Regions from separate parts of the Paenibacillus sp. FSL H3-0333 genome, predicted to be linked through region 1. Evidence: riboswitches for the same ligand, from Rfam matches in the RefSeq annotation. Region 1 holds a riboswitch; the other holds the start of a gene.
What was found. Region 1 has a riboswitch for glycine ahead of gcvT (glycine cleavage system aminomethyltransferase GcvT). Riboswitches for the same ligand answer to the same signal wherever they lie in the genome.

Region 1 (4,421 bases):
CACGCTCAGTGACCGCTTCCTGTTCGATGCGGGTAAGGCTGAGCTGAAATCGCCTGCACTCCCTGCACTGCGCCAGCTCTCCGGCCTGTTCCGCGGCATCGGCGCCACCATCAGCATCGAAGGCCACACCGACAATGTTCCCGTGACGCCAGGCTCAGTGTACAAAGACAACTGGGAGCTATCGGGCGCCCGGGCGCTGTCTGTCCTGCGCTTTTTTCTGGACAAAGAGGGGCTGAGCCCCGATACCTTCCAGTACGCGGGTTATGCCGATACCCGGCCTGCATATGATAATGTGACCGTCGAAGGCAGACAGAAGAACCGCCGGGTCGAACTGATTGTACTGCGGCAGCTGCAGGAGGAAGAATAGCAGGTAATCGCGAGCGAATCCGCTCAGATAGCGGCAGGCGGCAGAAGCATATATCCATTTGCTAATATAAGGAGATAGCTCGCTATGCAGGATACAAACGGAGCGACGCCGGAGTCCGCAGGGTTTTTCAGGCTTTTGCGGCTGGCAGTTTCGCTGATCATGATCATTATTGCCCAGGGGATGCTAACCCTTTTCGTCGGATTTTTTGCCGCCTTCATGCAGTTCTTCTCCTCCCGTTACTTCTGGGGAGACCTCGCCCGCGTCTATCCGCTGGACAAGCTGATTGCAATTGGCGCTGATTACCTTATTGCCGGAGCTATCTTCGCCCTGGCCTGGTTCGGGGTCTGGTGGATGCTCTACGGCTTGTCCGGGAATGGGCGGATCCGCTGTTTCCCCCTGCTTCTGCTGAGCGCGTATTCGACGTTTCTTCTCCTCTTTTTACAAGTCAATCCGGTCTATAACCCGGAAGCCATGATCCCCAGTTCTGCCGGGGAAGCGACATTTATCGTTTGTATGGGGATGTCTGCCGCCGTGCTTTTCCCGTTTTATTCAGCCGGAGTGTATTATTTCGTGCTCAAGCCCGCCACCCGTCCGCGAAAAAGATACCGTTTCCTGCTGCTGTGCTCTGCATTTTCCCTTGCGGGTCTGGCTCTTCTGCCCCTGTTGTGGCATCTGGCTCCGGGCCTGTATCCGGGTCTGCTCGGGTATCCAGAATGATATACAGACGCAAAAAGACAGACCTCTCACATTAGTAACATCTAATGTAATAAAGAGAAGTCTGTCATATTAACATCCGCTTTCGCAAATAAACTAACTTTTATTCCCCAACCAGTTCCTTGTACGCAGCCGCATCCAGCAGGCCGGTTACTGCCTCTGCGAACTCAACATCAAGCTCCAGCTCAAAAATCCAACCGTCTCCGTAAGGCTGATCGTTGATCATCTCCGGGCTGGCCTCCAGCGCATCGTTGATCTTGGTCACCTTACCGGATACGGGTGAATATAGCTCTGATACCGTCTTCACGGATTCGATACTGCCCACGCTGTCGCCTGCGGAGATTGCTGCACCCACTTCCGGAAATTCTACAAACACGATATCGCCCAGCAGATGCTGCGCATGATCCGTAATCCCTACACGTACTACGCGTCCCTCGCCCTGCTGCGCCCACTCATGCTCTTCGCTGTATAGCAGGTTGTCCAGCACTTCACTCATTTCCAAGCCGCCTCTTTTCCGTAATTGGAGTTCTAAATTTAGTTATAGCCTAAGTTATCGGCTTGCCTAATGTCAATATAACTGACAGTAAAATTAAATTTGTCAACTTTTTGACGTTTTTTGATTGACAGGGCGGAGGGTTACCCGGTTTAATGGAGTCAGTAGAAAAACATATGGTTTGCGAATGATGGCATAGGGAGAGACTGTCTCACAGGAAGACAGCGCCGAAGGAGTAAGCCCGGGATGGGTGAATCTCTCAGGCAAAAGGACCTTTGCCGGACGCATCTCTGGAGAGCATCCAGGCCTGTAGCATAGGCTGACGGATCACCAACGGGGAAACCTGCACCAACAGCTGCAGGGTAACTCTCAGGTACAAAGGACAGAGCGAAAGTCCATTTATGCATGCGTGCATAATGGCTTTCGCCTGTCCTTTTTCGTATGTAACCAAAGCCAAGGGAGTGACGAGATGGAGTCTTTGAGAAGAACACCTTTTTATGATCTCTATGCCGCGTATGCGGAGTCCAGATGTATTGATTTCGGCGGCTGGGAGCTGCCGGTGCAGTTCACAGGGATCGTGAAGGAGCATGAAGCCGTCCGCAATCAGGCCGGACTGTTCGATGTCTCCCACATGGGGGAATTCATGGTTACCGGAGAGGGCGCGGAAGCCTTCCTCCAGAGAATGACCACGAATGATGTCAGCCGCCTGGAAGACGGCGCGGCGCAGTATACTCTCATGCTCTATCCAAGCGGCGGAGTGGTGGACGATCTGCTCGTATACCGGCTGGGCGAAGAGCGCTATATGCTTGTCGTCAACGCTTCCAATATCGACAAAGACTTCCAGTGGCTGCAGGAGCATCTCACCGCTGAGTTCAGCGGGGTCACTCTGAAGAATATCTCGGATGAGACCCTGCTGCTCGCTTTGCAGGGACCACTGGCGGGGACGATCCTGGCCAAGGTCACGCAGGTGTCTCTAACAGAGCTTAAGCCGTTCCACTTCATCGAACACGCTGAAATCTGCGGCGTCACCGTCCTGCTCTCCCGCACCGGGTATACCGGCGAAGACGGCTTTGAGCTGTACGCTCCCGCAGATACAGCGGCAGCTCTCTGGAATGGCCTGCTCGCCGCAGGCGCTCCGCATGGCCTAACTCCTGCCGGACTCGGCGCACGCGACACGCTGCGCTTCGAGGCCAAGCTGCCGCTGTACGGCCAGGAGCTGTCAGCGGATATCACTCCCCTCGAAGCCGGTGTCCAGTTCTTCGTGAAGCTGGATGCAGGGGATTTCATCGGCCGTGACGCCCTGCTGAAGCAGAAGGAAGCCGGTCTGCCCCGGCGTCTTGTGGGCCTGGAGATGATCGACCGCGGCATTCCCCGCTCCCACTACCCCGTGTATGCGGACGGAGTCAAGATCGGTGAAGTAACGACCGGCACACAATCCCCGACACTGAAACGGAATCTCGGACTCGCCCTGCTGGACGCTGCCTATACGGAGATCGGCACAGAGGTGTACGTGGAGATTCGCGGCAAGCAGCTCAAGGCTGCCGTCATCAAAGCCCCATTCTACAAAAGAAGCCAAGGAGTGAAGCCGCAATGAAGCACCGCTATCTGCCTATGACTGAGCAAGACCGTGCAGAAATGATGGAAACCGTAGGCATCCAGTCCATCGACGAGCTGTTCGCCGATATTCCGCAGTCCGTCCGCTACCAGGGAACGATGCCGATGTCCGGCGCTCTGGACGAATACGCACTGCTTCGCCATATGAAGGGTCTGGCTGATAAGAATGCCGACTTCGACACGCACACCAGCTTCCTGGGCGCCGGATTGTATGATCACCATGTTCCGGTTGTCATCAACCATGTGATTTCCCGTTCCGAATTCTATACTGCTTACACTCCTTACCAGCCGGAGATCAGTCAGGGGGAGCTTCAGGCGATCTTTGAATTCCAGTCGTATATCTGTGAGCTGACCGGAATGAAGGTTGCCAATGCCAGTATGTATGACGGCGCAACCGCCTTCTCCGAGGCAGCGGTGCTGGCCGCCGGAGCTACCAAACGCAAAAAGCTGATTGTCTCCCGTACGGTTCACCCGGAAGCGCGTCAGGTGCTTCGTACCTCCGCCAACGCCTGGGGCCTGCAAATTGTAGAAATTGACTATGCTGACGGAGTAACGGATCTCGCCAAGCTGGCCGAAGCTGTCGACAGCGATACGGCCGCTGTGCTGGTCCAGTCCCCGAACTTCTTCGGCGGCATTGAGGATCTGCGCCAGATCGAGCCGCTGGTCCATGCGGTCAAGGGTCTACTCGTCGTCAGCGCGAACCCGATTGCGCTCGGTGTGCTGGAAGCCCCGGGAAGGCTTGGCGCAGACATCGTCGTCGGTGACGCCCAGCCGCTGGGTATCGCCGCCTCACTGGGAGGCCCAACCTGCGGATTCTTCGCGGTGGCCGAGCCGCTGATGCGCCGGATGCCGGGCCGGATCGTCGGCCAGACAGTTGACCGGAATGGCAAGCGTGGCTTCGTGCTGACGCTGCAAGCCCGCGAACAGCATATCCGACGTGAGAAAGCGACCTCGAATATCTGCTCCAACCAGGCACTCTTGGCACTGTGCGCTTCTGTCTACCTGTCCGTGATGGGCAAGGAGGGCATGCGCGAGGTGGGTGAGCTGAACATCCGCAAGAGCCACTACGCCGCAGGGCGGCTGGCTGAAATCACCGGCGCAGAGCGCGTCTTCACTGCTCCGTTCTTCAATGAATTTGTCCTGAAGCTCCCGGAGGGCAGCAGTGTGAGTGCGATTAACTCCAGGCTACTCAAGGAAGGCTTTTTAGGCGGCTATGACTTAAGCCGGGATTAC
Region 2 (4,421 bases), 460 kb from region 1:
CAATGAATAATCCGAACATCGGAATATAGCAGTTGATGAAAAAAATAATCGAGGTGGGCAGCAGCATCAGCAGCAGCACCCGGTATCGCACGATATTGTGCAGCAGACGGCCGAAACGGCCCTGGGGCTGTGTCGCTAACTTGGTGTTCAAAGCTTGTGGTACGGGATTTGCCATAAGTTCTAACCTCACTCTACTTGTTCTGGATGAACTTATTATAGTAGAGCGGATGAACCGAATTCTCTCTTGCAAATGACCCTGTTTATTCAAAAATGACTTTGTGCAAGTAGGATGTTATTCTGCGCTCCTGTCACAAAATAGCAGCAAGAGAACGTTATACCTGTATATTCTTAATAAGCAAAGGAGAGAAACTATGTACACGATCAGCTTAAATACGATGAAGAAAGCAATTATAGCAACAGCAGTAACTGCTGTACTCGGAGGGACAGTTGTCGGCGGGGGATTCACTGTACCTGTAGCGGCGGCAGCCAATGTCAACAAGGATGCTAAGGCTGACAGCGCGTTCGCGGCCAGCGACAACGCCACTCTGAAGGCTATTTTCCAGAAAGGGCTTGCTGCTGCCCCGAATCAGGCCGTGACCCAGGAAGGGGTGACCCTGACTCTAACCGATCTGATCTATGACAGTAATCAACTTATCGCAGGCATCCGGCAGGAGGGAGGGACGGTGGGCAAGAACGGTTCTTTCATGGACCAGACCAGGAATGTGGACGTGTTAATCAATGGGAAAAAGCTGCTGTTTGATACTTCCATCATTCCCAATTTGGAAGATACGGACACAGCGTTGATCTATTTGAGTAAGGGAGCGATGAAGCAGCAAATTCCGGATAAATTCGACCTGACGCTGAAGGCATACGCCAACGGGGTGAAGGAGCCGTTTATTTTCAAAGTTCAAGTGAACAAGCTGGGGACCCTGTTAAGTCTGAAGCCGGGCGTCTCCAAGAAGAACAACAAATTCAACTATACGGTGAATTCCTTCGAGATGACCGCGTTAACGATGTCTCTGCAGGTGACCTTTAAGGGTGAAGTTCCGGCAGCGGCCAAGTCCAAGGTGAACAACCCGGAAAGAATGTTATATGACCTTGTGGACGAGAAAGGAAATGTGATCTCGCCGTGGGGCAAGCCGTTTGAGAAAGTCCGGACAAGCGGTACCGAGGAACAGAACTATAGTGCATTCCCAGCCGTTCCGAAGTCCATTAGCGTTAAGCCTTTTACGTATTCCAAAGATGCCAGCGGGAAGATGCTCAAAGACAAGCAGGGCCAGTGGGCTAAAACTTATTATAAAGACCTGGAAACCAAAATTACGGTTAAATAACGTGCAATGAAGCAGTGCAGGACACCCGGCGATGACCACGAGAGTAACAAATGATATTGACAGAAGTCTGGACTGTGCATAGAATTGAAAAATATTTACATGAAGTCAGCTTCAAATAATTGAATATTCGCAAGCTATGAAGGCTATGGATCACACTATAGCTGGAGCAGCTTCTGGAGAGACTGCGGGAGACCGCAGCGCCGAAGGGTTCACAATCTCAGGCAAAAGGACAGAAGAGTACCGGATTTGTTTTTTGCCGTGCGGTTTAGCCGCTGCTGCAGAAGCTTATTTGGAACTTCTTATGAACCGGGAGATTGGATGATATCCAGTCTCCTTTTTGTTATGGGGTCCCCGCAAAGTATCTGAGTAATCATCGGAGCGGAATCTCCACTTTGTGGGGTTATTGTGCGTTACCCGGCAGGACAGCGTCATATACACTAAGGGGGAAACAGGTATGGCACAGACAGAATTAAAAAGAGAGCTTGCGAACCGGCATGTTCAGCTTATCGCTATCGGAGGTACGATCGGCACAGGATTATTCCTGGGCTCAGGCAAGGCGATTCAGCAGGCCGGGCCTTCCATTATGCTCACGTATCTGATCGTGGGGATTGCCGTGTTTTTTGTGATGCGGGCGCTGGGGGAGCTGCTGCTCTCGAAGGCGGGGTATCAATCTTTTACAGACATTGCTGAGGATTACTTGGGGCCGCGCGCGGCATTCATTACAGGCTGGACCTACTGGTTCTGCTGGATTATGACGGCGATGGCCGATGTGATTGCGGTGGGCGTCTATGTGCAGTACTGGTTCGATATTCCGCAGTGGGTACCGGCCGTGATCTGCCTGATCATTCTGCTCGGGCTCAATCTGCTCACGGTCAAAAGCTTCGGCGAACTCGAATTCTGGTTTGCTCTGATCAAGGTGGTTACGATTCTGGCTCTGATTGGCCTGGGGATTGTCCTGCTGGTGACCCAGTTCAAGACAGATGCAGGCTCAGTGTCGGTCCGCAATCTCTGGGAGCACGGGGGCGTGTTCCCGAACGGGGTGAAGGGCTTCCTGTTCTCCTTTCAGATGGTGGTATTCGCCTATGTCGGCGTGGAGCTGGTGGGGGTATCGGCAGCGGAGACGGCTAATCCGGAGAAAAATATCCCGTCCGCGATCAACAAAATTCCGCTGCGGATTCTCTTCTTCTATGTCGGCGCGCTCTTCGTGCTGCTGTGCATTAATCCCTGGACCCAGCTTAGCGCAGCTGAAAGTCCGTTCGTGCGCACCTTCAGTCTGGTCGGGATTCCGGTTGCTGCGGGGATTATCAATTTCGTTGTCTTAACCTCGGCGGCCTCCGCCTGCAACAGCGGGATGTTCTCGACCAGCCGGATTCTCTACAATCTGAGCAGACGGAATCAGGCCTCGCCTCAGCTTGGCAAGCTGAACCGGAATCATGTGCCTGCGAATTCCTTATTCCTCTCCACGCTGGTGATCTCTGCCGGGGCACTGCTCAGCAAGCTTATTCCGGGTCAGGCCTTCAGCATCGTGACTACGATCAGCGCCATTTGCTTCATCTGGGTCTGGGGCGTTGTGCTGGTCTGCCATATCAAGTATAAAAGGAACCGCCCGGACTTACATGCCGCTTCCAAATTTAAAGCACCGTTCACCCCGGTAATTAACTATGCTGTCCTGACGCTGTTTGCCGCCATTCTTGTGATCATGCTCTTTGCTGCCGAGACCCGTCCGGCGCTGCTGTTCACCCCGCTCTGGTTCATCCTGCTGTTCGTTCTGTATTCCATTAGAAGCCGTAAGGAGAAAAGTGAACAGGAAATCAGTATAATCAATACATAAACTGATTTCAGGATGAAGAGGGTGCAGCCGCCGCATGAACAAGACAGACCGCATGTTAGCCATCGTACTGGAGCTGCAGCGCAAAGGGGTCGTACGGGCAGAGGATCTGGCGTCCGTCTTCGAGACTAGCGTAAGAACCATCTACCGCGATATCCAGGCGCTTAGTGAAGCCGGAGTGCCGGTGGTAGGCGCTACGGGTCAGGGATATTCACTGGTAAAAGGGTATTTCCTGCCCCCGGTCAGCTTCACCGCCGAGGAGGCAGTGACCCTGCTGATCGGGACGGATTTCGTGGAGCAGCGGTTCGACACTCAGTATGGTAACCAGGCCTCCGCAGCAGGGAGGAAGATTGAAGCGGTTCTGCCGGAGGATGTCAAGGAGAATGCCGCCCGGCTCCGCCAGAGCATCCTGCTGCTGAATACCAGTAAAGATAAGCTGCACGGACAGGAAAAGGAGTACATGGAGCAGATCCGACGCGCGATTCTGGAGCAGCGGAAGATCGGCTTTGGGTATACAAAGGGCAGACAGGAAGCTGACGGAAGTCACCGCAGTGTCCGAACCGCCTCGCCGTATGGACTTGTCTTGAACAGAGGCGCATGGACCCTGGTGGCCTGGTGCGGGCTGCGGCAGGAGATCCGTCATTTCCGCTTATCCAGAATGAGTGAGCTTACCATTCTGGATGACCGGTTCGAAGCGCCTGCGGATTTCGATCTGCACGAGTACCAGCCGGAGGATGACCGTCATGTACGTGTGTGCATTTTGGTTCAGCCGGAGATTGCGGGCAAGGCGGCTGAATCCGGGAACTATTATCTGGAGGCAGTGGAGGACCAGGCAGATGGCAGGCATATGATCTTCCGTGTGCGCCAGCCCGAGGACCTGCTGCAATGGGTGCTTGGCTGGGGAGCGGGGGCGGTTGTCCTGGAGCCGGAAGCCTTGCGGAGGCTTGTGCGGGAGGAAGCGGCGAGAATGCTGGAACGCTACTGACATAACGTTGTCAGGAGAGGTTGTGTATATTCAGAACAGACCTTAAGAATAAAGGAGCTGCCTGAATATTATGAATATGAATATGAAGACAACAGAAGCCTTACAGCAGTTTGAGAAGACTGCCCATCACTATCTTATGGAATTAGATATCTTCAGTATGGAGCAGCTGCTGCGGCAGCCTGCCGAGGGAGAGTGGTCTCTCGGGCAGATGGTCCAGCATTTGATACAATCGGCGCTGTACATGCAGCTCCGTAATATCGATCAGTGTCTGGCCGGG

Region 2: another riboswitch for glycine. It lies ahead of MHH78_RS03640 (amino acid permease); the one in region 1 lies ahead of gcvT (glycine cleavage system aminomethyltransferase GcvT).

The regions. Positions count from the first base shown of each region.
Region 1 is NZ_JBBODG010000001.1:1,255,013-1,259,433, reverse strand. It holds gene MHH78_RS05575 (flagellar motor protein MotB) at 1-367, shown strand, start outside; gene MHH78_RS05570 (hypothetical protein) at 452-1,084, shown strand; gene gcvH (glycine cleavage system protein GcvH) at 1,185-1,577, opposite strand; glycine riboswitch at 1,762-1,859, shown strand; glycine riboswitch at 1,863-1,962, shown strand; gene gcvT (glycine cleavage system aminomethyltransferase GcvT) at 2,044-3,168, shown strand; gene gcvPA (aminomethyl-transferring glycine dehydrogenase subunit GcvPA) at 3,165-4,421, shown strand, end outside.
Region 2 is NZ_JBBODG010000001.1:798,951-803,371, forward strand. It holds gene MHH78_RS03630 (ABC transporter permease) at 1-175, opposite strand, end outside; gene MHH78_RS03635 (DUF5643 domain-containing protein) at 372-1,331, shown strand; glycine riboswitch at 1,495-1,574, shown strand; gene MHH78_RS03640 (amino acid permease) at 1,786-3,162, shown strand; gene MHH78_RS03645 (helix-turn-helix transcriptional regulator) at 3,197-4,144, shown strand; gene MHH78_RS03650 (DinB family protein) at 4,227-4,421, shown strand, end outside.